DNA from 3 places in the Streptomyces sp. NPDC002730 genome. Region 1 is predicted to be linked to each of the others. Evidence: riboswitches for the same ligand, from Rfam matches in the RefSeq annotation. Region 1 holds a riboswitch; each other region holds the start of a gene.
What was found. Region 1 has a riboswitch for thiamine pyrophosphate ahead of thiO (glycine oxidase ThiO). Riboswitches for the same ligand answer to the same signal wherever they lie in the genome.
Positions count from the first base shown of each region.

Region 2: it holds a riboswitch for thiamine pyrophosphate, as region 1 does, so the genes downstream of both, thiC (phosphomethylpyrimidine synthase ThiC) here and thiO (glycine oxidase ThiO) in region 1, are expected to answer to the same signal.
Region 3: it holds a riboswitch for thiamine pyrophosphate, as region 1 does, so the genes downstream of both, ACFYXH_RS20320 (thiamine ABC transporter substrate binding subunit) here and thiO (glycine oxidase ThiO) in region 1, are expected to answer to the same signal.

Region 1 covers NZ_JBIAQG010000006.1:418,747-421,004, forward strand. Annotated here, with positions in the region: gene ACFYXH_RS18155 (NAD(P)/FAD-dependent oxidoreductase) at 1-814, opposite strand, end outside; gene ACFYXH_RS18160 (hypothetical protein) at 843-1,184, opposite strand; TPP riboswitch at 1,236-1,348, shown strand; gene thiO (glycine oxidase ThiO) at 1,346-2,258, shown strand, end outside.
Region 2 covers NZ_JBIAQG010000005.1:351,335-353,592, reverse strand. Annotated here, with positions in the region: gene thiC (phosphomethylpyrimidine synthase ThiC) at 1-1,040, opposite strand, end outside; TPP riboswitch at 1,033-1,177, opposite strand; gene ACFYXH_RS15285 (YibE/F family protein) at 1,249-2,258, shown strand, end outside.
Region 3 covers NZ_JBIAQG010000007.1:348,886-351,143, reverse strand. Annotated here, with positions in the region: gene ACFYXH_RS20320 (thiamine ABC transporter substrate binding subunit) at 1-979, opposite strand, end outside; TPP riboswitch at 1,062-1,189, opposite strand; gene rlmN (23S rRNA (adenine(2503)-C(2))-methyltransferase RlmN) at 1,220-2,258, opposite strand, start outside.

The sequences.
Region 1 (2,258 bases):
ACACATCGGGCAGCGAGGTGCGCAGATACGCGTCCGCGGTGATTGCGCCGTCCGGGCCGAGTGCAATGCCGGAGCCGGCGAGCCAGGCGGTGGCGGGCCGGGCGCCGATGCCGACGACCACGGCGCCCGCCGGAAGCTGCCGGCCGTCGGCCAGGATCACCGCGCCGGGCTCGATGTCCGCCACGCGCGCGTGGGTGAGCAGTTCGACGCCGTACTCCGCGTACCAATCGGCCATCGGGCCGGCGACCTCGGCGGGCAGGGCTCCGGCCAGCGGGCGCCCGGCGGCCTCGACGACAGTGACCGTGCAGCCAGCCTCACGGGCGGCCGTCGCGAACTCCGCGCCGATCCAGCCCGCGCCGACGACCACTATGTCGTGCTGCTGCGCGAGAACGGGGCGCAGCCGCGCGGCGTCGTCGAGGGTGCGCAGCAGATGGACGCCGGGTACGCCCACGGCGCCGGGCAGGGTGATCGGTTCCGCACCGCTGGCGATGACCAGGACGTCGTACGGGACCGGACCTGCCTCGGTGTCCAGCTCATGGGCCCCGGCGCGCACTCCGGTCACCTCGCAGCCCAGCCGCAGCTCGATGCCGAGTGCCTCGAAGTCGACGTCGAAGGCCGAGCCCTCCGCCTTGCCGAGCAGGATCGCCTTGGAGAGCGGGGGTCTGTCGTACGGCTGATGGGGCTCGGCGCCGATCAGCGTGACCGGACCGGTGAAACTCTGCTCGCGCAGTGCCACCGCGGTCTGCACTCCGGCCATTCCCGCGCCGACGACGACCACGCGCCGCTGCGTCTGTGCTGTCTGCTGCTCGCTCACCCGACAACCTTACGCATCTGACGGACCGTCAAGAAGGCAGCTGTTCGACGACGCTCGTCCCGCTGCCCTCCTGGGACTCCCATTCCCAGCTCTCCTCCAGCCGCAGCCGCCCGTCCTCGAGCTCGACGACGGTGGAGAGACAGTGCCCCGAGGAGGTCCCGCCGTCCGCCTTCAGCTGTACATAACGGAAGTCGAGCCGGTCGCCCTCCCTGGTGCCCACCAGGTGGCCGCGGAGCACATCGCCGCCCTCGTACTCGGCCCAGATCCGGCCTTCCTGCTCGTGGTACGTGAACCGGGTCCGGGTCCCCACCTGGCCCGGAGCCTGGTCTGCGACCGGGGAGAGCACGAGTCCGTCGAGCGACCTTGCCACAGTGGCTGCTCCCTTACTGCGAGTTGGGGCCTGGGGTTAGGGTGGCCACCGTAAGGCACTCGCGGGAGCCCGGACGCACCGGGCTGAGAGGGAGGCTGGACGGCCTCCGACCGTACGAACCTGATCCGGGTCATGCCGGCGAAGGGAGGGGCTGGACGCCCATGTCGCGTACCTCAGACGTCCTCGTTGTCGGGGGCGGAATCATCGGCCTGGTCACGGCCTGGCGTGCGGCGCAGCGAGGGCTGCGGGTCGCGGTCGCCGATCCGGAGCCCGGCGGCGGCGCTGCGCAGGTCGCGGCGGGCATGCTCGCCGCCGTCACCGAACTGCACTACGGCGAGCAGACGCTGCTCGGCCTCAATCTGGAATCGGCGCGGCGCTATCCCGCCTTCGTCGCCGAGCTGGAGGAGGCGAGCGGACAGTCCGTCGGCTATCGCGCCTGTGGCACGCTCGCGGTCGCGCTCGACGCCGACGACCGCGCGCACCTGCGTGAACTGCACACCCTGCAGCGTCAGTCCGGCCTGGAGTCGGAGTGGCTGACGGGGCGCGAATGCCGGCGCCTGGAGCCGATGCTCGCGCCCGGCGTGCGTGGGGGCCTTCGGGTGGACGGCGACCACCAGGTCGATCCGCGGCGGCTGGCCGCGGCGCTGGTGGCGGCCTGCGAGCGGGCCGGGGTGGTCTTCCACCGCGGCTGGGCGGAGCGGCTGTCGGTGGTACGGGACCGGGCGGCCGGAGCCGTACTGACGGACGGCAGTGAGCTCTCCGCGGACCAGGTGGTGCTGGCGTGCGGCAGTCTGAGCGGCAGGCTCGGCGGCGTACCGGAGGATGCACTGCCGCCGGTACGGCCGGTAAAGGGCCAGGTCCTGCGGCTGACCGTGCCGCGTGCGTACGCGCCGTTCCTCTCCCGGACCGTGCGGGCCGTGGTGCGCGGCAGTGACATCTATCTGGTGCCGCGCGAGAACGGCGAGCTGGTCATCGGGGCGACCAGCGAGGAGCTCGGCTGGGACACCACGGTGACGGCGGGCGGGGTGTACGAGCTGCTGCGCGACGCGCACGAGCTGGTGCCCGGCATCACCG
Region 2 (2,258 bases), on a different contig from region 1:
GAGTACGTCACGTCGTAGGAGGCGAGGATCTCGCAGAGCTCCTCGAAGTTCTCGTACAGGAACGATTCCTTGTGGTGCGCCAGACACCAGGCCGCCATGATCGAGCCACCGCGGGAGACGATGCCTGTCTTGCGGCGGGCGGTGAGCGGCACGTACCGCAGCAGCACGCCCGCGTGGACGGTCATGTAGTCGACGCCCTGCTCGGCCTGCTCGATGACCGTGTCCTTGTAGACCTCCCAGGTCAGCTCCTCGGCCTTGCCGTCGACCTTCTCGAGCGCCTGGTAGAGCGGCACGGTGCCGATCGGGACCGGGGAGTTGCGCAGCACCCACTCGCGGGTGGTGTGGATGTTGCGGCCGGTGGAAAGGTCCATGACCGTGTCCGCGCCCCACTTGGTGGCCCAGGTCATCTTGTCCACCTCCTCCTCGATGGAGGAGGTGACCGCGGAGTTGCCGATGTTGGCGTTGACCTTCACCAGGAATCGCTTGCCGATGATCATCGGCTCGATCTCGGGGTGGTTGACGTTGGCGGGCAGGACGGCCCGGCCCGCCGCGATCTCTTCACGGACGACCTCGGCGGAGACGTTCTCACGGATCGCGACGTACTCCATCTCCGGGGTGATCTCACCGCGGCGTGCGTACGCGAGCTGTGTCACCGCCTGGCCGTCGCGGCCCCGGCGGGGCTGGCGCGGGCGGCCGGGGAAGACGGCGTCGAGGTTGCGCAGTCCCCCGCGCGGCGAGGTGTGCTTGATCCCGTCGTCCTCGGGGCGGACCGGGCGGCCCGCATACTCCTCCGTGTCGCCGCGGCCGATGATCCAGTTCTCCCGCAGCGGCGGCAGGCCGCGGCGGACGTCGGTCTCGACGGTGGGATCGGTGTACGGGCCGGACGTGTCGTACAGCGTCACGTCCTTGCCATTGGTGAGGTGCACTTGCCGGACCGGCACCCGGAGGTCGGGGCGCGAACCCTCGACGTACCCCTTGTGCCAGCCGGGCTTGCGCTCCGCCTGGTCGGCGGCAGGCGTGCGTGCATCCTGAACGGTCATGAGACCTACTCCCTACGCCGGCATTACCCGGTAACAGGTTCGGCGGTCGACGCAGCGGCTTCCGTACGATTCGTCACGACTCGTACGAAGGTCAGCGCCCTCTCAGCCCGGTGCTCCGAGCTCCCGCGTGTGCAAAGGTGCCACCACGCTAGCGTCATTTCTGGCGTGCTGAACAGTGGGCCCCTCCCGTTGTTGCGATGATCGGCCGGTGACCTCCTCGCAGCAGAAGCCCGAAGCACACGGCCATTCGCACAGCCATGGGCCGGCCGCGCCTGTCTCCAAGCACCTTCGCAAGGTCATCGCCGCGGTGCTGATTCCCTTCTCCACCGCGGTTTTGGTCGGGTTGTTCGTGCTCTGGCCGGGCGGCGCTCCCGACCATCAGCGCAGCGGTGTCGGCTTCGACCGGCAGACCGAGCAGGGCAAGGTGGTGACGGTCGAGAAGGTCAACTGCAAGGACGTGAATGCGGCGCAGGTGCCGCCGACCGGCGACACCTCCACGCCCGAGGGGCGCGAGGCGGCCAATTCCCAGCGGGGCAGCTGCGCGAAGGCGACGATCGAGGTCACCAGCGGTAAGGACAAGGGCCGTACCTTCACCGAGATCGTCCAGCCGGACGCTCCACGGCAGTTGAGCAAGGGCCAGGGGGTGGTGGTGGCGTACGCGCCCGATGCGCCCCGCGATCTTCAGTACTCCGTGACCGATGTGGACCGGAAGTTCCCGATGGTGCTGCTGGCCGGGATCTTCGCGCTCGCGGTGGTGCTGGTGGGACGGATGCGCGGTGTGATGGCGCTGATCGCGCTCGCCGCCTCGTTCGCCGTACTGACCCTGTTCATCCTGCCCGCGATCCTGCAGGGCTCAAATCCTCTGATCGTCGCGGTGATCGGGGCGAGCGCCATCATGCTGATCGCTCTCTATCTGTGCCACGGACTCACCGCACGTACGTCGGTCGCGGTCCTCGGCACGCTGATCTCGCTGCTGCTGATCGGACTGCTCGGTTCGCTCTTCATCGGCTGGGCGAGCCTGACCGGCAACACCGACGACAGCACCGGCCTGATCCATGGCCTGTTTCCGAACATCGACTTGAGCGGTCTGCTGCTGGCCAGCGTCATCATCGGTTCGCTCGGTGTGCTCGACGATGTGACAGTGACCCAGACCTCGGCGGTCTGGGAGCTGCACCAGGCGGATCCGGGCCTGGGGCCGCGCGGGCTCTACCGGGCCGC
Region 3 (2,258 bases), on a different contig from region 1:
GCAGCTTCGCGTCCTTGATTACCGGGTTGACGAACATGTTCAGCGGCATGTCCTCCTGGAACTTCTTGGAGACCAGGAAGTCCAGCAGGGCCTTGCCGCCCGCCTCGTTCTTCGCGCCCTTGAGCAGACCCGCGAACTCGGTCTGGCGGAAGCAGGTTCCGGTCGCGACCCCGGTGGGCGCCTCGGTCGGCTGAGGCTTGGAGAAGAGCACCTCGGCCGGCGGACTGGAAGCGTACGAGACGACGAGCGGCCGGTCGGCCTTGGCCTTCTTACCGCCCGCGGAGCCGGAGAACTCCTCGTTGTACGCCTGCTCCCAGCCGTCGACGACCTTGACGCCGTTCTCCTTCAGCTTCTTCCAGTAGTCCTGCCAGCCGTCCTCGCCGTACTTGCCGACCGAGCCGAGGAGGAAGCCGAGGCCGGGCGAGGAGGTCGCGACGTTCTCCGTCACCAGGAGGTTCTTGTACGCGGGCTTGGCCAGGTCGTCGAAGGACTGCGGCGGCGCCAGCTTCTTGTCGGCGAAGTACTTCTTGTCATAGTTGACGCAGATGTCGCCGGTGTCGACGGGCGTGACCCGGTGCTTGTCCTTGTCCAGCTGCACCTCGTCGTTCACCTGGCTCAGGCCCTTTGCCTCGTACGGCGTGAACAGGCCGTTGTCGAGAGCACGCGAGAGCAGGGTGTTGTCGACGCCGAAGAAGACATCGCCCTGCGGGGAGCCCTTGGTAAGGATCTCCTTGTTGAGGGCCGCGCCCGCGTCGCCGCTCTTGAGCACCTTGACCGTGTAGCCGGTCTCCTTGGTGAACTCCTTCAGCACGGAGGCGGAGGCGACGAACGAGTCGTGGCTGACGAGCGTCACGCTCTTCGGCTTCGAGCCGCCGTCCGGGGCCGACGAGTCCTTGGACTCACCGCCGCAGGCCGCGAGCGTTGTGACGCCGAGCGCCGCGGCCAGCGCGGTGACCGTGATCTTCTTGGTGGTGCTCACTGAAATTCCTCCTGGGATGACCAGGAAGAGACGCGGCCCTGCCCGGATCCCTCGAAAGGAATCCGGGCAGGGCGCAACAGCTTGTGAGTAATGACCGAACTTCCTACCCAGAATGACCTGGGCAAGGTTCAGAGGGTCTGCGACCACTGGGCTTGATTTACCAAGCCCGCGTCGCACTCTCAGCGCTGTGGCGCTCCCCTGTCGGAATATGTAGATGTTTCAAGCCAGGTTACACGGGCGCTAACGCTCCGAAGCGGCCAGCTGTCCGCACGCTCCGTCGATCTCCTGGCCACGGGTGTCCCGGACGGTGACCGGCACCCCGTGCGCCGCGATGGCCTCCACAAAGGCCTTCTCGTCCTCGGGCCGCGAAGCCGTCCACTTCGATCCCGGCGTCGGGTTGAGCGGGATCAGATTGACATGGACCCGCTTGCCCTTGAGTAGCCGGCCCAGCAGATCACCCCGCCACGCCTGGTCGTTGATATCGCGGATGAGCGCGTACTCGATGGAGATCCGGCGGCCCGACTTCTCGGCGTACTCCCAGGCGGCGTCCAGCACCTCCCGGACCTTCCAGCGCGTATTGACCGGGACCAGGGTGTCGCGCAGCTCGTCGTCCGGCGCGTGCAGCGAGACGGCGAGACGGCACTTGAAGCCCTCGTCGGCGAAGCGATGCATCGCGGGTACCAGGCCGACGGTGGAGACGGTGATCCCGCGCTGCGAGAGACCGAGGCCGTCCGGCTCGGGGTCGGTGAGCCGGCGGATGGAGCCGACGACCCGCTTGTAGTTGGCGAGCGGCTCTCCCATCCCCATGAAGACGATGTTGGACAGCCGCGCCGGTCCGCCCGGCACCTCGCCGTCGCGCAGGGCGCGCATGCCGTCGACGATCTGGTGCACGATCTCGGCGGTCGACAGATTCCGGTCGAGGCCGGCCTGACCGGTCGCACAGAAGGGGCAGTTCATCCCGCAGCCGGCCTGCGACGAGATGCACATCGTCACCCGGTCCGGGTAGCGCATCAGCACGGACTCGACGAGCGTGCCGTCGTGCAGCCGCCACAGGGTCTTGCGGGTGGTGTCGTCGTCGCACGAGATATGCCGTACGACGGACATCAGGTCGGGCAGCAGCTCCGAGGCGAGCTTCTCGCGCGCGGCGGCGGGGATGTCGGTCCACTGGGCCGGGTCGTGGGCGTACCGCGCGAAGTAGTGCTGCGAGAGCTGCTTGGCGCGGAACGGCTTCTCGCCGATCGCGGCGACGGCGTCCTTGCGCTCGGCGGGCGTGAGGTCG